One region of the Rhodopila sp. genome, then DNA from elsewhere that is predicted to be linked to it. Evidence: predicted binding sites of a transcription regulator. Region 1 holds the regulator's gene; each other region holds the start of a gene.
The links. The regulator LexA, encoded in region 1, represses DNA repair genes until DNA is damaged. The targets are predictions, from matches to a motif close to TGTTCTANNTANGTTC.

Region 1 (7,992 bases):
CGTTGCTGATCACCGGATCGGGCTACAGCCCCGCTGCCTGGCAGATGCTGATCGAAGCGCGCATTCCGGTGGTCGAGATCTGGGACGTCTCCAACCGTCCGATCGACATGCTGATCGGCTTCGACCACGCCCAGGTGGGCGCTGATGTTGCGACATTCATGCTGAACAAAGGCCACGATCGTTTCGCCGTGTTGACGGCACGCGACTCCCGCGCGATGGCACGTGCGCGCGGATTTACCGAGACGGTAAGCAAGTCTGGCGCCTCCTTGGTGCTCGACCAGGACATGCCGGCGCCGAGTACCATTGGCGCCGGGCGCGCCGGCCTCCGGGCTCTCCTGCCGTTTCTCGATCAGCGCTGCGCGGTATTCTGCAGTTCAGACCTTTTGGCCTTCGGTGTGGTCACTGAGTCCCGCGTGCAGGGCATACCCATCCCGCAACGTATCGGTGTCTGCGGTTTCGGCAATTTCGAGCTCAGCGCCATGAGCGAGCCACCGATCACGACGGTCAACCTCGAAGGCGCCGGCACGGGTCGGACCGCCGCCGCTTTCCTTTTGCGTCGCTTGGCCGGAGAGGGACCCCGTGATGGCGACAGGGTGCATGTTGCTTTCCGCATCGTGGACCGCGCCAGTGTCTGACGACACAACACATTTTGATAACACAACATCCTCGCGAAAGTACCTCTCTGGCGCAGTTCTTGCTCGCCACTCCACTTCTACCGATCGATTCGATACTGCGGACTTGTAAGCATGAAAAGACGTCAGTTCTTCGGCCGTGCAGCGGCAATTGCGCTTGCGGGTGGCATAGGCCGCCCATCGATTGTGCGAGCGGCCTCCGCCACGACACTAAAGTTTGTGCCTTAATCCGACCTCGCTCTGCTCGATCCGCTCGTCAGTGCATTCGTTACTCGCAACCACGTCATGATGATATTCGACACGCTGTTCGCGCTCGATAGCGATGGCAATGCGCAGCACCAGATGCTGGCCGGCCACGCCGTCGAGCCCGATCAAAAGGTCTGGACACTGACTCTGCGTGACGGCCTGCTGTTCCACGACAGAACCCCGGTGCTTGGCCGCGACGTCGTCGCCAGCCTGCGTCGATGGGGCGCGAAAGATGCGTTCGGACAAGCGCTGATGGCGGCGACCGACGACCTCTCCGCACCAACCGACAAGCAGGTCGTTTTCCGCCTGAACCGTCCTTTTCCACTGCTGCCCCGGGCGCTGGCGAAGCCGACGAATCTGATGGCGGTGATCTTGCCTGAGCGGCTGGCGGCCACTCCCTCCGGCACCCTACTGACCGAGATGGTAGGCAGCGGCCCGTTTCGCTTCCTGCCGGATGAGCGTGTCTCCGGCGCCCGCAATGTGTACGCAAATTCGAAAAATATCGCCCGCGCGAAGGTGTCGCCAGCTTCTGTGCCGGCCCCCGGATTGCGAATTTCGATCGCGTCCAGTGGCTAACGACGCCTGATCCTTCAACCCAGGCCGCCGCCCTACGCGCTGGCGAGGTTGACTGGGTCGAGCAACCGGTGATGGATCTGGTTCCGTCGCTCAAGTCCGATCGTAACCTGCGGGTTGAAGTCATGGAAACCACCGGCCTGGTGGGGGTGCTGCGCTTCAATCATCTCTATCCGCCATTCGACAACCCGGCGATCCGCCGGGCCGCATTGCACGCGGTGAACCAGAAGGAATTCATGACCGCCGTCGCCGGCGAGGCGGATCCAGGCGTGATCAACGACCATGTCGGCTTCTTCGCCCCCAGCTCGGTCTACGCGTCCAACGCCGGAATGGACAACTTCAGTTCCAACCCCGATTTCGCCGCCCTGCGCAAAGCGGTGAAAGCAGCCGGCTACAACGGTGAGAAAGTGGTTTTCCTGGGAGCGGCTGACGTGCCGCGGATCACCGCAATCTGCCAGGTCGGCGCCGATGTGCTAAGCAAGATCGGTCTGAACGTCGACTACGTCTCAACTGACTGGGGCACGGTTGTGCAGCGGACGACACGACGCCAACCGATCGCCGATGGCGGCTGGAGCATTTTTGGCTCCATGTGGGGCGGCCTGGACCTGGATAACCCGGCTGGCAACGCACTGTTGCGCGGAAACGGCAACAACGCTTGGTTCGGCTGGCCTACATTGCCGAAGCTGGAAGCGCTGCGCGATCAGTGGCTACAAACCACCGATGCATCTGCGCAAAAGTCCCTGGCGGCCGACATCCAGCGCCAGGCGTTTCAAGACGCGCCGGCGATGCCGCTGGGCCTTTAGAGTCTGTCCGGAAAGTTTAGGCCGGATTGCTTAGCTTTCTCAGCATCAGTCGGATCGAAGCAAGTTTGATGAAGGTGAGGGCGTTACGGCTCAGGTTCTCGAAATCCTTGGCCAGGCGTCGGCATCGGTTGAGCCAAGCAAGGGTCCGTTCCACGACCCAGCGTCTGGGTAAAATCTCGAAGCTGCTGGCAGTATCGGAGCGTTTGACGATTTCCACCGAGAGCCGTGGCAGCAGCTTGGCCAGTTGCTGGCGGAATTGCGGGCCCTGGTAGCCGGCATCAGCGAACAGCTTCTTCAGGAACGGGAACAGCCCGAACAATGTCGCCAACACCAGCACGCCGCCATCGCGATCCTGGAGGTCGGCCGGGTGAACCACGGCGTGCATCAACAAGCCCTCGGTATCGACCAGGATATGTCGCTTCTTGCCACTGACTTTCTTCCCCGCATCATACCCCTTGGGATCGATGCAGGCCCCCCTTTTTCGGCGCTCTTGACGCTCTGGCTGTCGATCATGCAGGCGGTCGGACTGGCCTGGCGGTCCACCAAGGCGCGGCATCTTTGGTAGAGTTCGTAGTGGATTTTTCCCAACGTCCCATCGTAGTCCCAGCGTTGCATGTAGTCATACAGCGTGCTTCGCGGCGGCAGGTCCTTGGGGATGTAACGCCACGGACAACCGGTGCTGAGGACATACATGATGCCATTCAACACTTCCCGCACATCAACCTCCCGCCGCCGCCCGCCGCGCTTGGCCGGCGGGATCATCGGTTTCACCTGCGCCCATTCTTCGTCGGTCAGGTCACACGGGTAACGCAGCTTGTCCCGCTCGTAGCGATGACGGTTCTCGGTCGTCCACATCAGCCACCTCGCGAATCGAACCCGCCGATCGAATCACAGAAGATTCAATGAATTCAACCCCCCCTGGCTAACCGACTCTAAAGACTCAAAAAGCTTCCGGACGGACACTTACTATCAGCCCGTTGCATATCGTAACAACTTGGCCGACATGATGAAGGGCCTGATTCTGTTCACCAACGTCAGGCGAGTCTAACACGGCTCGGTATCAACTTCATGGGCGGCTTGTGACCGCCCGATACCCACCCGCTCGCGCCAGCGACTTGAGACGCTTACCGCCTTCGCCCAGAATGATCTCACGTCTCAGGAGCGAAGCATGATCAGCGTCGAGGAAGCCCGCGCCCGCATATTGAATGCATTGCGCGCAGAACCTGCCGAGATCGTCGCCCTTGCCAACGCCTGGAACCGTGTCACCGCCGAGCATGTGACCGCGCGCCTGACGCAACCTCCCGCAGACGTCTCGGCGATGGACGGTTATGCGCTGCGCGCCATGGATGGCGTCATCGACGCCGATCTGCGCGTGATCGGCGCCGCGCCGGCTGGTCATCCTTTCGACGGGCAGGTTGGCCCAGGCGAAGCCATCCGCCTATTCACTGGCAGCGTTATCCCGACCGGCGCGGACGCCATCCTGCTTCAAGAAGACGCTACCCGCCAAGGCGATCGTGTCCGTGTTAACCATTCAGCGGTCGCCGGCCGGCACATCCGTCGCGCCGGGCAAGACTTCGCCGCCGGAGATGTCGTGATCCGGTCTGGGCGACGACTGACGGCGCGCGATATCGGCTTGGCCGCCGCCGCCAATTACCCATGGCTGTCAGTACACCGCCGCCCCCGCGTCGCCATCCTGGCCACCGGCGACGAGATAGCTATGCCTGGCGAGCCAATTCCACCCGGTGGTATCGTAAGCTCCAACTCTCATGCGCTCGCCGCCTTGGTCCAAGCTGCCGGCGGTGAGGCCGTAATCCTGCCGGTCGCGCGAGACCAGGAGGCCGCGATAGGTGCCGTCGCCGACACGGTCGTCGGCATGGACATGTTGGTCACCACGGGCGGAGCCTCGGTGGGCGACCACGACCTGGTTATCGCGGCGCTGCAGGCTCGAGGGATGACGCTTGATTTCTGGCAAATTGCCATGCGTCCTGGCAAACCGCTCCTGTTCGGCCAACTCGGCGTCACCCCTGTTCTCGGTCTGCCAGGTAACCCGGTTTCCGCCTTGGTCTGCGCGATCTTGTTCCTGCTGCCGGCGCTGGCCCGATTGTCCGGTTTGTCTGACGCATCACCACCGGTTTCCTCGGCATTCCTCGGCACGCCAGTAAAGCAGAATGATCGGCGCGCGGACCATCTACGGGCAACGTTGCGAATCGATGAAAACGGCCGTTTCGTCGTTACCCCCTTCCCGGTGCAGGATTCGGCGATGCTTCGACGGCTGGCGAATGCCGACGCGCTTGTCTTGCGTGCCCCAAACGACCCCGCCCTGCCGGAAGGCGCAGAGGTCCGCATAATCCGACTCGATTCGCTCGGTTTGTGAGGCTATAGCTTCAAGAAACCCCGCTTAGATACTGGGATGTGCAAAATTATCCACAGTTTCGCTTGACGACAGCAATGGAACCAACATAGAACGGCTTCCAGGGTTGCCGGTTTGTTCCGGCGGTTACGCAAGGAAGTCCGCAATGTTGACGCGCAAGCAATACGAACTGCTGGTCTACATCGATCGCCATCTGAAGCAGACCGGTTTTTCTCCAAGTTTCGAAGAGATGAAGGACGCTCTGAAGCTCAAGTCGAAATCGGGCATCCACCGGCTGATCTCGGCGTTGGAGGAACGGGGATATCTCGCCCGTCGGCATCATCGTGCTCGTGCCCTGGACGTGCTGCGTCTGCCGGACAACATGCTGTCACGCGAAACCCCGGCGTCCTCGCCCACGGAAAGCGATATGCCGCCCGCCTTTAAGCCAAATGTCATCCGAGGCGATTTCACCCAGCGTCTCTCTGGGGTTCGCACCGCGAACGATGCAGGTGCGATCCAGTTGCCGATGCACGGCCGCATCGCCGCCGGCCTGCCGATCGAGGCACTCCGCGATACCACCAGTTACATCGAGGTACCGCTTGCCCTCCTTGGCCCAGGCGAACATTACGGTCTCGAGGTTGCAGGCGACTCTATGGTTGAGGCCGGGATCCTGGACGGCGACACCGTCATCATTCGCAAGGGTGATACCGCCGAAAACGGGCAAATCGTCGTGGCACTTGTCGACGACAATGAGGTCACGCTGAAACGACTGCGCCGCCGCGGCAATTCAATCGCGCTCGAGCCATGCAATGTCAGGCACGAGACCCGCATCTTTCCCGCTGACCAGGTCAAGGTGCAGGGCCGGATCGTCGCGCTGATGCGGACATATTAAAGCCCAATGTTTAGCTCGACAGTGCCCCAGATTTTCGCGGCCGCGGGCCCGCAAAGTCTGGGCGACCTGCCAAGTCTTGATCACCGTGCGGCTGAAGCTCGTCACGACACTTCTAATCGAGGCTTTGCCAGCGGTTGATCCTGCTGCCATCCCGTCACCCCAGCACCATAAGCGCATCCACCGCCGTAATCCGAGCTCCCGCGCAAATAACCGGGTTCACATCCAGTTCCACAATCGAATCGCGATGATCCGCCGCTAGACGGGATACATCGCTGATGACCTGGGCCAACCGCTTCATATCCACCGCAGGCATGCCTCGAAAACCTTCCAGCAACTTCACGCCCTTGAGTTGCTGCAGCAGATTAGCGGCCTCAAACGGTGTTACCGGAGCCGGCGACAAAGCGGTGTCTCGCAGCACCTCGACCAGAATGCCGCCGAGCCCGACAACGATCATCGGTCCGAATAAAGCATCGTTACGAGCCCCCACAACGATCTCGATCCCCTGCGGCACCAAGGGCTGCACCAGCACCCCGTGGATCAGCGGCGGTGGCGAGACCTTTGCCGCGTTCGCCATCACTGCCGCATAACCCTCCCGCACCTCGTCAGAATCGCGCAGGTTCAGCCGGATCACCCCCGCCTCGGTTTTGTGCAGCAGGTCCGGAGACTCGACCTTCAGCACCACCGGATAACCGAGCGCCGCCGCCGCGTTCACTGCGTCTTCAATCGATGTCGCTAGCCGCTCGCCGACGACGGGCACACCATAAAACCCCAAGACCACCTTCGCCTCGCGCTCCGTAAGGGTCCGCCCATCAGCAGCCGCAAGCAATTCCCTGGCCCGAACCAGCGTTTCAGCCGACGTTGAGGCGACAGTTTGGGCACCAGCCATGCGCTTATCGGCACGCCATTGCCAAGCGGCCAATGCGGCGAAACACGCGCTCATCGACCGGAACAGCGCAACCTTGTTGCACTGATTGGCCTCCACGACGCCCGGTCCATCCTGCCATTCCGTCTGCCACGCAACGCAGGCCATCTTGCCGTGCTGCTCGGCCAACGCGCTGTAGGTCTGCGGCCGTTTCGCCGACGGCGCATAGCCATAGGTCAAAGGCGAAACCAGAACGCCGTATTGCGGGTCGCTCAGCAGAGCGTTCGCGCAAACGCCAAGCGATTCCGGGTCGGCCAGGATTTGCGCGGTGACGTCGCAGGGGTTGCGTGATGACCCAAACTCAGGGATGCGTGACTCCAGAATCGCCCGCACGTCGGCACACGGTTGCGGCAGCGGCACGCCGTGCTGCTCAGCGCGATCAGCCGCCATGATCGCGGCCCCGCCCGAGGCTGCGACGATCGCCGCGCCCGATGCTGTCGGCGCCGGCGCCTTGGCAAAGAACGCAGCCGTTTCCATCAACGCCTCGAAGTCGTCCACCACGACCGCGCCCGCGCGCTTGAAGACGGCTCGATAGGACGCATTCGAACCAGCCAGTGATCCGGTATGCGACATGGCGGCCTGCGCACCTTGCTCGCCGGTCGCCATCTTGAATATCACCAACGGCTTGTCGGCCGCCCACGCATTGTCCGCCGCGAGCAACAGCCGGTCCGGCGTCGCCATGCCCTCGAACACGCAGGCGATCGATCCGCAGGCCGGATCGGTCGCCAGGTAGTTGACGAAGTCCGCCATATCCACGTCACAAGAATTGCCTGACGTCATGACATGGCTGACCGAGAGCCCTCGCACCACGCCTTGCGCGAGTGCCATGCCCAACGCCCCCGACTGGCTGATGATCCCGACCGCGTTCCGTTCGGGCTTCGGGATAGGCGTGATGTCCATGAACGTTACTCGACTGTCCAAAAGGGCATTCACCACGCCGATGCAGTTTGGTCCGACAATCCGCAAGCCGGTCTCCTGCGCGATCGCCGCCAAACGTTCTTGCTGGACGATCCGGTCGTCCTTTCCGGTCTCGGAGTAACCCGAGGCAAAGATGATGGCACCCCCAACTCCGGCCTTGGCGCAGTCCAGCACGATTTCCTCGACAGCTTCCCGTGCCGCGGTAATCACCGCGCAATCCGGCACCTCAGGCAGGTCGCGAACATTCGGATAGCAGGCGCGCGCGCCGATCGTGTTGTAGCGCGCGTTTACCGGATAGGCCCTACCGCTATAGTGGTCCATGTTGGCAAGCACCTGCTTGCCAAATGAACCAGGTCTCGTCGAGGCACCGATGACCGCAATGCTAGCCGGATGCAACAGCCGAGTGAGTTGTTCGCGGCGGTAAACGCCGGTGCGTCTGATTGGCATGTTGTCGCCTGATTGACGTTCCCGATCAGCCCAGCATACTCATGGGTAACGGCTCGGCAAGCCGCGCGATAGCGGCAAACTCGCAGTGCCGGCCGTTTCCGGCAAGCGCCACGCCGCGCAGCCCAGGAGCCATAAACCTTTTAAAGAGGAAAGATCAGGATGGCGTCACTATTCGACCTTACCGGCAAAGTCGCCATGGTCACCGGATC
Region 2 (7,992 bases), 1.2 Mb from region 1:
GCGCCGCGGCGCCTTCCCAGGTGCGCTGCTCCAGGGTCTGCTGCGCCGTCAGGCCGGCGATGTGGACTTCGTGCGGATACTGGTAACGCAGCTCATCGAGGCTGAAACGGCAGCGTTGCGCAATCTGCTGGGTGTGGGCGATGGCGTCGGGATGGCGAGTAAACAGTCGAACCATTTCTTCCGGCGACTGAAGCTGCCGCACCGCCGACCATTCCCGGCGGTGCCCCAGCTCATCGATGCCGCAGCCCTCGCGGATACAGCTCAGCACGTCCTGCAGGATGCGTCGGCCGGCGGCATGATATAGCACGTCGTTGGTGGCGACGGTGGGCACGCCCAGCGACCCCGCCTGATCGGCGATGCTACGCAGCCGCACCGCGTCGTTGGGCCGGTGCATCAAGGTCAGCGCCACATATCCCCGGTCGCCGAAGTCGGCCTTCAGGCGGCGGATGTTGGCCTCGGTCGGATCGGTGCAGAGGATCGCGACCAGCCCCTCGGCGGCTGCCGCCAGATCAGGCCAGTATAGTTCGCATTTGCCCTTGCCGGCGCGTCCCTTGCCGACCGACAGCAGCCGGGTCAGCCGGGAATACGCCGCCCGATCGGTCGGATACACCAGCACCGAGGGTCCATCGGCCAGATCCAGCCGGCATCCGACGATCAGCCTGATCCCGGCCTCGCGCGCCCGCTGATGCGCCCGCACGATGCCGGCGAGCGAGTTGCGGTCGGTGACGGCGAGCGACTTCATGCCAAGCACAGCCGCTCTGGCGATCAGTTCCTCGATATGCGAGGCACCACGCAGAAAGCTATAGTTCGTGGTGACCTGGAGTTCGGTATACATCGGGTTCAAAAAACCCCGTGCAGGAACCAGCGCATATCGCCGCTGTCGGGATCGCTGCCATTGCCGCGCCGGAACAGCCAGAAGCGGCGGCCGTCCTCGTCCTCGACCCGGAAATAGTCGCGCACCGAGGCCCATTCGCGGTCGCGCTTCCACCATTCCCCGGCAATCCGTTCCGGGCCATCGGCGTGACGCACGCGATGGCGCACCCGCCGCCAGGTGAACGCGACCGGCGGGTGATCCGGCAGCAGCGCCATTGCCTCCACCGGCTGTGGCGGGTGCAACAGCCGCACCGGCCGGGGCAGGTCCGCCGGCCAGCCGCCGTTGAGGCGCGACAACGCCGGCACCCGGCGCACCGATCGTTCCGGCACGTCGCTTTGCACCGCGGCGACGCGGTAGACCTTGGCCTCTCCCAAGCGGTTGGTCAGCCGGTCCAGCAGCGGCGCGAGGTCAGGGGTCGGTTCCGCGACCAGGGACGATGCGGTCTGCACAAACCCCAGAGCATCGGCATTGGCGACCACCAGCCGCATCGCCTCCACCCCCAATCCGGGATCGATTTGTTCCAGCCGTTCATTCAGCATGCGCCCGAGATGACCCGCATCGCGGCCGGGACGAGCCAGGCCGATGCGGATGGCCTGCATCGATCCATCCAGGCGTTCGAACAGCAGGTCCAACCGGCGCGCACCCAGCCCGGCGCGTTCCAGATCGCCACAGACCATGTCGAGCAGCCGAGCGATGACGCAACGGAAGGCTTCCGCCGTTAGCAGCGGCTCGACAAACCCCAGCCTGGCCTGGATCAACGCTGGTGGCACGACCGGCACGATCGGTTCGAACAACCGCCCCGCCGCCTGGTCCAGCCTCGATGCCACTATCGTCCCGAAGCGTCGGACCAGAGGTGCTCGGGCGGCGGCGGCCAAGGCGCCAACCCGCTCGAACCCCATCAGCCGCAGATCGGCCAGCACATCGGGCGGCAATCGCAAGGCCTCGATCGGCAGCTTTGCCATGACATCCGCATCCGGGGGCACCACGCCGCCGCCGCCAAATCGAGCGACGGCGTGCGCAACGGCGGGGGTATCGGCGACGGCGGCATGGGCGGTCCAGCCTTGGTCGCGGAACCGGTGCAACAGATCACGCAGTAGCCAGGTTTCCCCGCCATGCAGATGCGCGCTGCCGGTGACGTCGATCCACAGCCCGTCGGGTGGATCGGCCGCGGTCAGCGGTGCATAGCGCAGGCACTCCGCCGCCAGTCGCTGCAATTCCGCTGCATCGCCTGCCGGGTCGGCGTCATGCACCAAAAGCCCCGGAACCAAGGCCTGCGCTTGGGCCAGCTTTATTCCCACCCGCAGCCCTAGCTTCGCCGCCGAGGCATCCACTGCCGTCACTATCCGGCCGATGGCGGTGATCACAGGAAGAAGGTCGGGGCGCTGCCCCGAACCCCGCCAAGGGCCGTGGCCCTTGGAACCATGACTTAAGGGGAGATGAGAGGGGGGCGACCGAGACGGTAGCCCTGTCCGTGTTGCCCCCCTCTCATCCCCCCTTAAATGATCGGGATCAAAGGGGGCACGCCCCCTTTGCGGGTCCAGGGCAGCGCCCTGGCCTTGCCTTCCCTCAAGCCGCCCGAGACGATCGGTCGGAAAGCTCGGAAACCAGACCGAGACGACCCGTCGCATCGCAAGCCTCCACTATCCAGGACCCCGGCTCACCGCCGCGGCATCGGGTCAGATCCAGCCGCCAGCGGGCGCGTCCCAGGCCCGGCGTATCCGGGGCGTGCGGCAGGGCGGGTGGCGAGGCCAACGCGGTGATCCGCCAGCTTGTGACAGCGGCGCTGGGTTGGTTCAGCACCGGATCGTCGAAGCTTGGGCTGCGGCGGATCAGGATCGCCAGGATGCCGGCCTGCTCCGCCGCCAGTTGCAGCCGGCGCGAGGCGACCAGGGTCAGCCGCCCGGTGTGTTCGGCCACCACGGCGGCGAGACCGCGATGGCGCAGGCCTTCTTCCATCACCGCCAGCACGGCCTTGCCGGCTTCGGCGAATACCACCCGGTCCGGCTGCAGCCCGGCACCGGCAAGGCCAGGGGCGAACAGGTCGGCCTGTCGCAGCACCCACAGGATGGGACCATCGAGCCGCGCCAGGATGCCAGCGGTGAACAGGCTGGCGGCGGCGGCATGTTCGGTATCGGGTCCGGCCGAGGCGGCGTCATGCAGCGCGCCCAGGCGAATGCCGCCGGTGGGCAACACTTGATCGATCGCCTCGATGCCCAAGGGAAGCGACCGTTCCGCTAGCCCGCGGACGTGACGACGTTCGATCCGAGCGATCCGCTGCCGCAGCAGGCTGATCGCCGGTGACGGCGGACGCGACGGCAAAACCCCGGCAGACGAAACTCCGGCAGACGAAACTCCGGCAGACGAAACTCCGGCAACAGCCTGCGTTTTGGCGGTTGATTCAGTTGGTCGGTTTGGTCTGGCGGGGATAGCGAAGTTTGAGAACATAGAAAGAACATAACGCGCCGACCCAGCGCGAGTCGAGTCGCATCTTATTGCCAGTCGGCCCTCATACGATTGACCCGTTGCAAGGCGAGCCGCGCCTACCGCTTGGCTGAGCGAAAATTAAGGCCGCCGGACGCGCCACAGCGCCCCCAACTTGTGTCCCAAGAGCGGTTCATTCCCGGTTATTCGAACAAGCCGCCGGCGATCGGGCCCAACCCGGTCATCCAACCGACCGCGAGACTAACCGCCGCGAACATAACGCCGCGACAGGATCCGCAAATGATCGCGGAAATGCGGCCGCAGCCGTTCCGTCCAGGGCGTTGCGGCCGCGTTCTTCCAGTCCGCGCCGGTGCTCACCTCGGGCGAGGCCAGGTGATACAGCGCCAGATAGCGATGGGTGCCCTTCGGGTCGCGAAATCGCCGCGCCGACAGCACGCCAGGGACGGCGGCCAGGGCAGGGATGTGCTCGTGGTCATACCATTCGTTGAACTCGGCCTCGTGTTCGGCGACCACGTTCATCGCATTCACCAGCAGACCGCCAGCCCCGGCCGGACTGTCGGCCTCACCGGGCAAGGTCTGCTCGCCGTCGAAGCGGATCAGCCGAGTACACATCGGGCCGACCCGTTTCGACCACGGCGACAGGTTGTCGTGGGCGATGTTCAAGTACGGCCCGCTCGACAGCACCGCCAGGCTTTCAAGGTTGTAGCCGGCGACCGCCTGTTTCGGATTGGCGACGCCGATCCAGCGCTCGCACAGCCCAAATCCGGGCACGCGCTGACGTTCCGGCAGGTGCTCCAGGTCGTACCAGTCGTGAAACTCATCCTGATGCGCGTTGCTGAAATCGAACGCCACCAGAAGGATACCCTTGGCCATCGCTACGCCTCCTCAGTTGGTTGGACGCTCGCCGCGCCAGAGCCCGGCGCGATCGTGCTCAGGTCGCGATCTGATCCAGTTCCCGTCCGGCATGATCCGGCGTGAACCACCAGACCCCCAGAGCCATGCAGGCCATCGCCGCCGGGATCAGCAGGAACGCCGCGGCGAACGACCCGGTGCGCTGCTGCAGCCCGACCGCCAGGAATGGCCACAGCACGAAGCCGAACAGCCAGGCGACCGACCAGGAAAACCCATTGCCGATGCCACGGATGCGGGTCGGATAGACCTCCGCGGTCAGGATCATGCTGGGTCCCCAGAAACCCAGGAAGCCGATGCTCCACAGCAGCCCGTAGATCCACAATTCGGTGTCGGTCTTGGCAAATACCCAAAGCGTGATGAACACTGCCCCCTCCGCCAGCATCACGTAGAACGCGGGGCGCCGCCCGAAACGGTCGGAAATCCAGCCCGAGGCGAGCAGGCCGAGGAATCCCACCAGCCCCCACCAGATGTAGAACTGCCCATACATCGCGGTGGACCAGTGCCGCTCTTGCGCCAGATACAGCGGCATCCAGCCCCCGACCGTGCCATAGATCGTGGTCGAGCAGCAGGCGATGAAGGTTGCCACCCCGGTGTTGCGCCGCATGTCCGGCAGGAACAGTTGCCGCAAGGGGATTCGTTTTGCCTTGCTGACCCACTCCCGGTCGTCGGCCGACAGCGGCGCGCCGCGCGCCTCGGCTCGGGCAATGCGGGCCTTGCGATCCTGCATACGCACCCAGTATGGCGACTCCGGACACTTCGCCCGCACATAGACCGCGATCAGTGCCACCACCGCGGGCACCGCGAATGCGAAGCGCCAGCCGAAATCAGCGATGATGTAGGTGGCGATCGCGCCCGCCAGGGCGGCGCCGAAGCACCAGGTGCCTCGGCTGATGCCGATGACCCGCCCGCGCAGCCGCGCCGGCCAGGTCTCCGCCACCAGCATCGATCCCAGCGACCACTCGCCGTTCAGTGCGAAATTCACCACGCAGCGGACCGCGACGAACGCGGTCCAGGTGGTGCAGATCGCCAGCACCGGCATCATCAGCGAGAACAGCGCGATGTTGATCGCCAGCAGCGACCGGCGTCCGTAGCGATCCGCCAGCCACGGCCAGACGAACATGCCGGCGATGCCGACCAGCAGCGCGATCTGCAACCCCGAACGATACTCGGGGATGGTAAGTGCGAAATCCTTGATCAGCAATGGCGAGGCGAGCGCGAAGATCACCCCGTCCATGCCGTCGAATCCCCAGCCCAGGCCGTTGGCGACCGCGATATGGATATGCGTGGGCGTGATCCTGGTCTGCTCCGAGGCGGCACGGAATGCGGCGGACTCGCGATATCGTTCTTCAAGCGAACCAGCCTCGGGCGTGAGGATTTCGGCGCCTGCGACGGCACTCATGATCTTGGTGCTCCGTGTCTCCCTGCCGGGCAGTAGGCCCGCGGAATTCGGATCAGTCCAGACCCTGACTACTATGTGGCTGAAATTCGCGGGTGGAAGCCAGACCCGGGATGGAGGTTCCGCCGCGTGCGATCCTGTTCCAGCCAGAAGAACCGGGTAATCTCGGCAGTGGCATCGACCGGGGCCGCGCGACGGCTTCTCAACCCGGTGATGCGTTCCGATTTTTGCGCCTACACTGGCATGTCGAAATCGCTGGAACCGAGTCGCCAACCATGTTGCACGTGACCAAACTGGCCGTCGGAGTGCGTGACACCGACCATCTGCGCCGAATGCAGGCCACGAGGATGCGGGATCATCCGCCGTTGCGTCACCGCACGCGCAACTTCCCCAGGCGGCGGTCCGAGGTGATCGACGGCGGCTCGATGTATTGGGTCATCGCCGGCACCATGCTGGCTCGCCAGCGGATACTGGACATCATCGAGGACCAACGCGACGACCAGACCGCCTGCGCCAGTTTTATCCTTGATCCCGAAATCGTTGCGCTGGCCGGGCGCCCAACCCGGCCGTTTCAGGGCTGGCGCTATCTCGATCCCGATGGCGCGCCGCTCGATCTGCCGGCGATCGGCGCGATCCTCGGCCTCGACAGCCTGCCGGCGGCGCTGCGCCATGAACTGCGCGCGCTGTGCCTGCTCTGACCCAAGCCCGCAGGTCGCGTCCGGGCAAGACCTAATCCGTCTGATCCGTGGACGCACATTGGATTTCGCACGCGTGCTGCCAAATCCCATCTGCCTGGTTGTCGGGACATCCGGCTTCCCGCCACAGGAAGTAGGCGCGCTCGCGGATCTGCTCCTCGAGCCTGATCTTATGTTCGGTTTTCGTTTGAAGGGAATCACCATAAGGCATCAATGGCCCGCCCCGACTGACGTGTAGTCTGGCTTTCAGTTTTTCCTCTTCGTGATGCGGAACTATCTCTGCCGCGGCGGCAGCCTCCAAAGCCTTCTGTTCGAAATCGGCCTCTCTTAGAGCTGTGACGTCCGCTTCGATCTGCACCGGAAAAACGTGCAATACGTTGTTCTTGTCATTCAGAATATCCACGAGACGCTCTTGCATCGGTCAAATCTCTCTTGTCGTTACGACGCCCAGTTAATATGAGTCTCTTGAACCACAACGTTGCTTGTTTGCAAGCTAAATCCTGGGCGACGAAACCCATTGAAACAAGCTCGCTCATTTTGCACGACCAGGCGGATGCGCGGATCATGGCGGTGCTGGTGCTGGCGCTGCTCGTCCACCCGCGACAGCCATCGTCAGAGAACTGTAGCTGCTGGGTTGCGGAGCCCCAGGCGGAGGCGCAAAGACCAACAGAATGACGCACGTTCACGTGATCGGGGCTGGGCTCGCCGGCCTCTCCGCAGCGTTGGCACTGACCGCCCTTGGTCGCTCGGTAACCGTTCACGAGGCTGGCCCGGCCGCCGGCGGGCGCTGCCGATCCTACTTTGACAAGGAACTCGGCCTGCGTATCGACAACGGCAATCATCTGCTGCTGTCGGGCAATTCGGCGGCCAACAGCTACATCGCCGAGATCGCCGCGACGGGTGCGTTCAGCGTCGCAGGCGAAGCAAGCTTTCCGTTCATGGATCTGGCAACCAGCGAACGCTGGTCGGTGCGTCCCAACCAGGGTCGGATCCCCTGGTGGATCTTCACTGCCAGCCGCCGCGTCCCGGCAACCCGCGCGTCGGACTATATGCAAATGGCCCGTATCGCCCGCATCCGTGACGACGCCTCGGTCGCCGAAAGCATGCGTCCCGGCCGGCTGTACCGGCAACTCCTGGAACCGATCGCCATCGCCGCCCTTAACACCCCCCCGCGCGAGGGGCTGGCACGCCTGCTCGCCGCAGTGATGCGCGAAACGCTGCTGCGCGGCGGGGCCGCGTGCCGGGCGATGCTGCCCAGGGCCGGGTTGTCCGAGGCGCTGGTCGATCCGGCCACCGCCACCTTGCGGGCACGCGGCGCCGAGATCGGGTTCAACCGCCGGATCGCCGGCCTGACCATCGAGAACCGCACGATTACCGCGCTGCGCGGCCCCGCCGGCCCAATCGTTCTAGGTGTCGACGATGCGGTCGTGCTCGCCGTGCCGCCCTGGGTCGCGGTGGAACTGGTGCCGGGACTGGTCGGCCCCGACGCGTTCGAGGCAATCTTGAACATCCATTTCCTGCACGCGGCCGACCCATCCGGGCCGCTAGCCGAGGCCGGCTTCATCGGCCTGACATCGGGAACCGCGGAGTGGCTGTTCATCAAGCCCGGGCACGTCTCGGTCACCATCAGTGCCGCCAACCGCATGGTCGATCACCCGGCCAGCGCGATCGCG
Region 3 (7,992 bases), 2.5 Mb from region 1:
CGTCTGAGGTCGGAAGCGGCTCGATGCACCTGGCGCAGGTGCAACCTTGCCTGATCGGCGATCATCGTTGCGTTGGCGGCGGCATTAATCGACATCCCGTACCTGCCAAATCGCACATTCAGGTTTCTCGGCGCCGCGGATTGAAAGACTTCGGTACATTCGATAACCAAATTTCGTCACTATTGACCTTCAATGTGATCTAAGCGCGGCATTTCGCAGTAGCGAGAGGTGACGAGGAGATGGCTGCAACCAGAGCGTCTATCAAGCGATTAGGCCGCTTGGTTGGCGTTAAACGTCACGGGGAACCTACCGGACGCCGTTGGGACCACGCAATCGTATGAATCGCCGAAGTTCATAAAGCCTACGGAACCGATTTTGTCGCAATTGGAGAATATATATGATAGTGGTGTCGTCCTAAAAGGAATCGAGCTGTGGCGCCGGTCAAAAAGCCACGTCCAACACTTAAGGTAAGAGGAACTCGCTGATGTCTGCGGAACGCCCGGTCCTGATCGTCGATGACGACGACGCTCTGCGTGAAACCTTGGTTGACCAGCTCGCCGTGGACGGCGAATTTGTTGCGACGGAGGCGGGTTCGGTCAAGGCGGCCGAGGAATGCCTGACCGGGAAGGATGCCCGTTTCGACGCAGTGATTCTCGACGTCGGTCTGCCCGACGGTGATGGCCGCGACCTGTGCGCCAAGCTGCGCAAGCAGGGCCATCGTATGCCGATCATCATGCTGACCGGGTTCGACAGCGAGACCGACGTAGTCAAGGGGCTGGATTGCGGGGCCAACGACTATATCGCCAAGCCGTTCAAGCTTGCCGTGCTGCTGGCCCGGTTGCGCGCGCAGTTGCGGATCTTCGAAAACAGCGAGGATGCGGTGTTTACCATCGGGCCGTACACTTTCCGTCCGGCGGCCAAGCTGCTGCAAGAGCCGGCCAAGAACCGGCGCATCCGGCTGACCGAGAAGGAAGCGGCAATCCTGAAGTTCCTGTATCGCGCCGGCACCCGTTCGGTGGCCCGCCAAGTGCTGCTGAACGAGGTCTGGGGCTACAACGCCGCGGTGACGACGCACACGCTGGAGACCCACATCTACCGGCTGCGCCAGAAGATCGAGCCTGATCCGGCCAATGCGCGGCTTCTGGTGACCGAGGGCGGTGGCTACCGGCTGGATCCGGAGGGCATTCCCGCCGGCCGCGTCCCGGCCACGATGCAGGTTTGAACGGCGACCGCAGATCGGTCAGTATCGCGCATCAGGACGCGCGATACTGGGCGCCCAAGGGTGGACGCCGAGGGTCTGACAGTGCTGTGCGATCGGATATGGAAAAAGCCCTCTCGCGAGGGCTTTTTTTGCATGAGGGTGCGGGGATCAGATCTTCTCGACCTGGGAATACTCCAGTTCGACCGGCGTGGAGCGGCCGAAGATCGACACGCTGACCTTGACGCGGCCCTTTTCCTCGTCGACGTCCTCAACCGTGCCGTTGAAGCTGGTGAACGGACCGTCGGCGACGCGCACCTGCTCGCCGATTTCGTAGAGCACGGCGGGGCGCGGGCGGTCGACGCCTTCCTGGCTCTGCTTCAGGATGCGCTCCGCCTCGGCCTCGCTGATCGGACTCGGCCTGGTGCGGCTGCCGAGGAATCCGGTCACCTTCGGTGTGTTCTTCACCAGGTGCCAGGCGTCATCGGTCAGGTCCATCTTCACCAGGACGTAGCCGGGGAAGAACTTGTGCTCGCTGTTGATTTTCCGGCCGCGCTTGACCTCGACGACATTCTCGGACGGCACCAGCACAGCCTCGAACTGGTCGGCCAGACCCTTCTGCGCGGCCTGCTCGGTGATCTGCTGGGCGATCTTCTTCTCGAAGCCTGAATAAACGTGGACGACGTACCAGTTCTTGGCCATTTTTCCCGGAACCTCTCAGATGCCCACGTTGAACAAAGCGCGCACCCCGAGGCCGATCACCTGATCGACGACGAAGAAGAAGATGGCGGCGACCGCGGCCATGGCAAAGACCAGGCCGGTGGTTACCAGAGTCTCCTTGCGGGTGGGCCAGGTTACCCTTGCCACTTCCGCTCTGACCTCACGCACGAATTTTGCCGGTTGGAATGCCACGTTCGTCTAATCCCTCGATGACCGCCGAACCGACCCCGATACCCGGATGTCCAGGCCTCGGCCCGTCAACTGGCAGGGGTGGAGGGTCTCGAACCCCCAGCCTCCGGTTTTGGAGACCGGCGCTCTAGCCAATTGAGCTACACCCCTACAGTGGACCGGCGCGCGCTGCATGGGATCGGACGCGGCGGAGCGCCGTAGAAAGGATGCACACGCGGCGTTGTCAAGCGTTATGGCCGCCGGACCGAGCGGACGGCCGATGCGCGGCGGATGGGCATCGACGGCGGGTGGCCTAAAGAGTCGGCCGACGCGCTTTCTGTTCTTATCTTGTTCTTGACAACCGCTTAGGGTTATGAGATCACAGATCCGAACATAGTATGAACATGCCCCGCTGATTTGGGGCTGGGCCCGATAGAGAGTTGGGCCCGATAGAGCGTTGGGCCGAAGAGAGTCGGGCCCCGAGGAGACTGCGGATGGACGGCCAGATCGACCGCGATGCCATCATCGCGATGGAGAACGCGACGCTGCCGGAAACCCAGCCGGCGGAGCGGTTCCCGTCACGCCAGGCGGCTGGACGCGGCGCGGTCAGCAATCCGGGCGTACGGTTCGACCGCCATACCGCCTTGCCGTTCGACGACGGATGGGAAACGTTGTCGCAGGACGTCGGCGAGCTGCCGCGGCTCGACACCACGCTGACGCGCGATTCGACCCGTTCGGCGATCAGTTGGAATTCGTCGCCCGATATCGGCTTCGACCGAGCGGTCAATCCGTACCGCGGCTGCGAACACGGCTGCATCTACTGCTATGCGCGTCCGACGCATGCGTATCTGGGCTATTCGCCTGGCCTCGATTTCGAAACCAAGCTGGTCTTCAAGCCCGAAATTGCCGAACTTCTGGAGAAGGAGCTGCGCAAGCCGGGATACGTTCCGCGCACCCTGGCGCTCGGGTCCAACACCGACCCGTACCAGCCGGTCGAGCGCACGCTGAAACTGACCCGGTCGGTGCTGCAGGTGCTGGATCGGTTCAACCACCCGGTCGGGATCGTCACCAAGTCCGCGGGCGTGCTGCGCGACCTCGATATCCTGTCGTCGATGGCGAAGCGAAACCTGGCGCGCGTGCATATCTCGGTCACCACGCTGGATGCGCGGCTGGCGCGGGTGATGGAGCCGCGTGCCGCGACGCCGGCGCGCCGGCTGCAGGCCATTGCCGAACTGACCCGGGCCGGCGTGCCCGCGGGGGTGCTGGCCGCGCCGATGATCCCGGCGCTGAACGATGCCGAGATGGAGAAGATCCTGCAGGCCGCCGCCCGCGCCGGCGCCCGCCATGCCGGCTTCGTGTTGCTGCGCCTGCCGCTGGAGCTGCGGCAAATGTTCGAGGACTGGCTGCACGCGCATTTCCCCGACCGCGCGCGCCACGTGCTCAGTCTGATCCGGCAGACCCGGTCCGGTGAGCTGAACGATCCCCGGTTCCATCATCGGTTCACCGGCCAGGGGGTGTATGCCGATCTGCTGATGAGCCGGTTCACCCGCGCCGCTCGGCAGTTCGGGTTCGGCGAGGCTCGGGCGCAATTGGACTGCGGCCGGTTCACCGTCCCGGCCGGGTCCGCCGATGGCGCACCCAGCCAGATGTCGCTTTTCTGATCGCCGGCTCAACGGCAGGCGAAGGCGGCGATTGACGCCGCACGAAACCCCACCCTATCCTTAAAGCCAATTCAAGAAAGAGGGCCCCGCTGGCCCACGGGCAGGGAGGGCTGAGTTAGTGCACGACGCTGCACGCATTTTGCAACTGATCGTCAATGGTGCGGCGTCCGGATGCATCTATGGGTTGATCGCCCTCGGCTTCGTGCTGATCTACAAAGCGACCGAGATGGTGAACTTCGCCCAGGGCGACGTCATGATGCTGGGTGGCTTCGTCGCGTTCAGCCTGATCGCCAACTATCATCTGCCATACTGGGTCGGCGGCCTGCTCGCCATCCTGATCACCGCGGCCTTTGGCTACGCGCTGGATGCGCTGATCATCCGACGAGTCATCGGTCAGCCGCAGTTTGCCGTGGTGATGCTGACCCTCGGCCTCGGCTTCATTTTTCGCGCCGCCGCCGGCATTACCTGGGGCTACGATTCGGTCGGGTTCGACACGCCGTTTACCAACAAGACCGTGAATGTCGGCGGCCTGATCCTGGGCCAGGACAATCTGTCGATCATCGTCGGCACGGTGCTGTTGTGTGGCGTGTTGTATCTGTTTTTCAGCAAGACACGCATCGGCGTGGCGATGCAGGCGGCGTCGCAGAACCAGCTTGCCGCGTATTATATGGGCATCCCGGTGCGGACGATCTTTTCGTTGATCTGGGCAATCAGCGCGGGCGTCGCGTGCCTGGCGGGTATTCTATTGTCGCCGGTTTCGATGATCGACGTGAACATGGGCTTCCTCGGCATCAAGGCCTTCGCCGCGGCGGTGATCGGCGGCTTCGGCAGCATTCCGGGGTCGTTGGTCGGCGGCGTCATCGTCGGCATCACCGAACAATTCGCCGGCTACAAGCTGCCGGCCGGGTTCCAGGAGGTGACCTCCAACGTCGTGCTGCTGCTGATGTTGTTCATCCGGCCGCAAGGTTTGTTCGCGGAACGCATGGGCAAGCGGGTCTGAGCGATGCGGTATCTGTTCCGTACTCAGTACAAGCAGGATGTCGGATTATTCCGCCATAACGGTGACCGGTTCTGGTATGGCCTGCTGCTGCTGCTGGTGCTGGCTGGTCCGGCCTTGTTGGGTGAGTTCTATATCGGCGAATTGGGTGCGGTGTTCATCTTCGCCATTGCCGGCGTCGGATTGATGCTGCTGGTGGGCTACACCGGGCTGATCAGCCTGGGTCATGCCGCGTTCCTGGGGATCGGCGCCTACGTCAACGCGGTGCTGCTGGCGAGGGGCGTGCCGTTCCTGGTGACCCTGCCGGCCGCCGGGTTGTTTGCCGCGCTGTGCGGCGCCGCGATCGGTCGGCCGACGTTGCGCATGAGCGGGCTTTACCTGGCGATCGCGACCTTGGCGTTCGGCAGCATCGTCGGCACGGTGCTGCAGAAATGGACCGCGGTGACCGGCGGCTTCGACGGTTTCGCGGTGCCGACACCAACCATATTCGGCGTCGCCATCGAGGGCGCGACGGGCATCTACTACGTAGCGCTGGCGGTGCTGGTGTTCGTGTTATGGGTGTCGGCCAACCTGCTGCGATCGCCCGCCGGGCGCGCCATGGTCGCGATCCGCGACAGCGAGGTATCGGCGCAGAGCATGGGCATCCACCTGGCGCGGTACAAGACGCTGGTGTTCGCGATCAGCGCGGGGATGACGGGCCTGGCGGGGGCGTTGTTCGCGCACTACGTCCGCTATTTGGCACCCGACTCGTTCGACGTGCTCCTGTCGGTGCAGTTCGTGACCATCTGTTTCGTCGGCGGCCTGGGGTCGCTGCGCGGGGCTATTCTGGGTGCGATGTTCGTGCGGCTGCTGCCGCAGTTGATCGCCATCGTGCGCGACGACCTGCCGTTCGGCATCGGCCGGCTGCCGGGCCTGGAGCCGTCGTTGTTCGGCTTGGTGCTGGTGCTGGTGATCCTGTTCCAGCCGGGCGGGCTGAACGGCATGTGGCTGAAGATGAAGACCTGGTTCCAGGCGTTTCCGTTCAAGCGACAGGCCAGTTTCCGGCGGCAAAAATCCTATGCCAAGTCGGAGCGACTGAGATGATCCTGTTCCAGGCCGAGGACATCTCGGTGCGGTTCGGCGGAATCCGAGCGGTCGATGCCGTCAGCTTCGATGTGCGCAAGGGCGAGGTGTTTTCGATCATCGGGCCGAACGGTGCCGGCAAGACGACGATCTTCAACCTGATCAGCCGTATATACAACCCGACGTCGGGCAAGCTGGTCTTCGAGGACAAGGACATCACCCGCACGCCATCCTGGCAGATCGCCGGCCTGGGGATCGCGCGGACCTTCCAGAACATCGAGTTGTTCCCCAACGCGACGCTGCTGCAGAACCTGCTGATCGGGCGGCATTGTCACTCGCGGGTCGGCTTCGTTCCGCAGATGGCGTTCCTGCCGTCGGTTCGGCGCGCCGAACTGGCGCATCGCGAGAAGGTGGAGGACGTCATCGCCTTCCTCGGCCTGCAGCGCTACCGCAATACGCTGATCGCCAACCTGCCATACGGGGTCCGCAAGGTGGTGGAACTGGGTCGCGCGCTGTGCATCGAGCCGAAGCTGCTGCTGCTGGACGAGCCGTCCTCGGGGCTGAATGTGGAAGAGACCGAGGGCATGGGGTTCTGGGTCGAGGACATCAAGAAGGACCTTGGCATCACCGTCATCATGGTCGAGCACGACATGGCGCTGGTGAACCAGGTGTCGGACCGGGTGATGGCGCTGAACTACGGAAAGGTTATTGCGATGGGCACGCCGCACGAGGTGCAGACCCATCCGGAGGTGGTGAAGGCTTACCTGGGTGCAGAGGTGGCGGCATGACCGGAGCCTTGCTGCGGGTCGATTCCATCGAGACGTTCTATGGCCCGATCCAGGCGATCCGCGGTGTCTCGCTGGATGTGGACCAGGGTCAGATCGTTACAGTGCTGGGCGCCAACGGGGCGGGAAAGACCAGCGTGCTGCGGACAGTTTGCGGTGTTCTGGACCCGGAACGAGGTCGCGTGATGTTCGAAGGCCGCGATATCGCCCGCATGCCGCCCGATCAGGTGATGCGTCTAGGCATTTGTCACGTGCCGGAGGGGCGCGAAATCTTCCCGTTCCTGACGGTGCGCGAGAACCTCGACATGGGTGCCTATACGCGCCACGACTCGGCCGGGGTGGCGCGCGACATCGCGCTTTGCTTCGAGTATTTCCCGCGCCTGAAGGAGCGCGAGAGCCAGCGCGCCGGGCTGCTGTCGGGTGGCGAACAGCAGATGCTGGCGATCAGCCGAGCGCTGATGGGCAGCCCGAAACTGCTGTTGCTGGACGAGCCGTCGCTGGGGCTTTCGCCGCTGCTGGTGCAGCAGATTTTCGGCATCATCCGCCGCATCAACCGCGAGCAGAACGTGGCCATCCTGCTGGTCGAGCAGAACGCCCATATCGCCTTGCAGACGGCCGATTTCGGCTACGTGCTGGAGGTCGGACGCATCGTCGCGGCGGATGAATGCAGAAACCTGATGCAGCGTTCCGATATCCAGGAATTTTACCTGGGCCAGAAAGAGGTCGGCGCCCGGGGCACGCGCCGGTGGAGAAAGAAACGGTTGTGGAACTGACGATGCAACAGCCGCTGAGTTCCGTTCCAACGCTGATTTCGCAACGGGCGGAGTCGCATCCCGGTGCAACAATTTTGCGGATCAAGGATCGCGGGATCTGGAAAATGGTGTCCTGGGCGCAACTCGACGGCAAGGTGCGAGAGATCGGCAGCGCGCTGCTGGCGGCGGATTTTGCCCGCGGCGACGTGGTGGCGATGGTGTCGGAAACTCGTCCCGAGGCAGTCTATGCCGACTTGGCGATCCTGGGCTGCGGCGCCGCCAGCGTCGCCATCGATCCCGACGACGATCCCGAGCGGGTTTGTCATCTGCTGTCCTCCAGCGGCAGCCGTCTGGCCTTCGTCGAGAACGAGGAACAACTCGACAAGCTGCTGTCGATCCGCAACCGCTGTCCGGCGCTGTCGCGGATCGTGGTATTCGACATGAAGGGCCTGCGCGATTTCTCCGATGAGACGTGCGTCGGTCTAGCGGACTTCATGGCCACCGGCGGCGGGCACGACTGGGGCGCGGCGATCCGGACGATCGAGGCGGATCAGCCGGCGGTCATTCAGTTTCCCCGTGGCGGCCTGGCCATGGGACGCACCCTCACCCACGGCGACCTCATGCACATGATCGGCACCGCCCGCGCTCG

Region 2: the regulator LexA is predicted to act here: its motif matches at 3,314-3,329, upstream of ACQY4T_RS23380 (ImuA family protein).
Region 3: the regulator LexA is predicted to act here: its motif matches at 2,425-2,440, upstream of ACQY4T_RS04640 (PA0069 family radical SAM protein).

Annotation. Positions count from the first base shown of each region.
Region 1 is NZ_OZ255846.1:3,626,102-3,634,093, reverse strand. Features, by position in the region: gene ACQY4T_RS17800 (LacI family DNA-binding transcriptional regulator) at 1-635, shown strand, start outside; gene ACQY4T_RS17795 (ABC transporter substrate-binding protein) at 918-1,454, shown strand; gene ACQY4T_RS17790 (ABC transporter substrate-binding protein) at 1,424-2,254, shown strand; partial or broken gene ACQY4T_RS17785 (IS5 family transposase) at 2,271-3,016, opposite strand; gene ACQY4T_RS17780 (molybdopterin molybdotransferase MoeA) at 3,423-4,628, shown strand; gene lexA (transcriptional repressor LexA) at 4,771-5,496, shown strand; gene ACQY4T_RS17770 (acetate--CoA ligase family protein) at 5,651-7,783, opposite strand; gene ACQY4T_RS17765 (SDR family NAD(P)-dependent oxidoreductase) at 7,943-7,992, shown strand, end outside.
Region 2 is NZ_OZ255846.1:4,855,216-4,863,207, reverse strand. Features, by position in the region: gene ACQY4T_RS23390 (error-prone DNA polymerase) at 1-835, opposite strand, end outside; gene ACQY4T_RS23385 (Y-family DNA polymerase) at 841-2,238, opposite strand; gene ACQY4T_RS23380 (ImuA family protein) at 2,441-3,193, opposite strand; gene ACQY4T_RS23375 (hypothetical protein) at 3,557-4,189, opposite strand; gene ACQY4T_RS23370 (MFS transporter) at 4,248-5,627, opposite strand; gene ACQY4T_RS23365 (DUF1489 family protein) at 5,900-6,322, shown strand; gene ACQY4T_RS23360 (DUF2934 domain-containing protein) at 6,354-6,737, opposite strand; gene hpnE (hydroxysqualene dehydroxylase HpnE) at 6,991-7,992, shown strand, end outside.
Region 3 is NZ_OZ255846.1:872,022-880,013, reverse strand. Features, by position in the region: gene ribA (GTP cyclohydrolase II) at 1-95, opposite strand, end outside; gene ACQY4T_RS04660 (response regulator transcription factor) at 485-1,222, shown strand; gene nusG (transcription termination/antitermination protein NusG) at 1,370-1,900, opposite strand; gene secE (preprotein translocase subunit SecE) at 1,916-2,110, opposite strand; tRNA gene ACQY4T_RS04645 (tRNA-Trp) at 2,181-2,257, opposite strand; gene ACQY4T_RS04640 (PA0069 family radical SAM protein) at 2,581-3,747, shown strand; gene ACQY4T_RS04635 (branched-chain amino acid ABC transporter permease) at 3,866-4,747, shown strand; gene ACQY4T_RS04630 (branched-chain amino acid ABC transporter permease) at 4,751-5,827, shown strand; gene ACQY4T_RS04625 (ABC transporter ATP-binding protein) at 5,824-6,594, shown strand; gene ACQY4T_RS04620 (ABC transporter ATP-binding protein) at 6,591-7,364, shown strand; gene ACQY4T_RS04615 (AMP-binding protein) at 7,367-7,992, shown strand, end outside.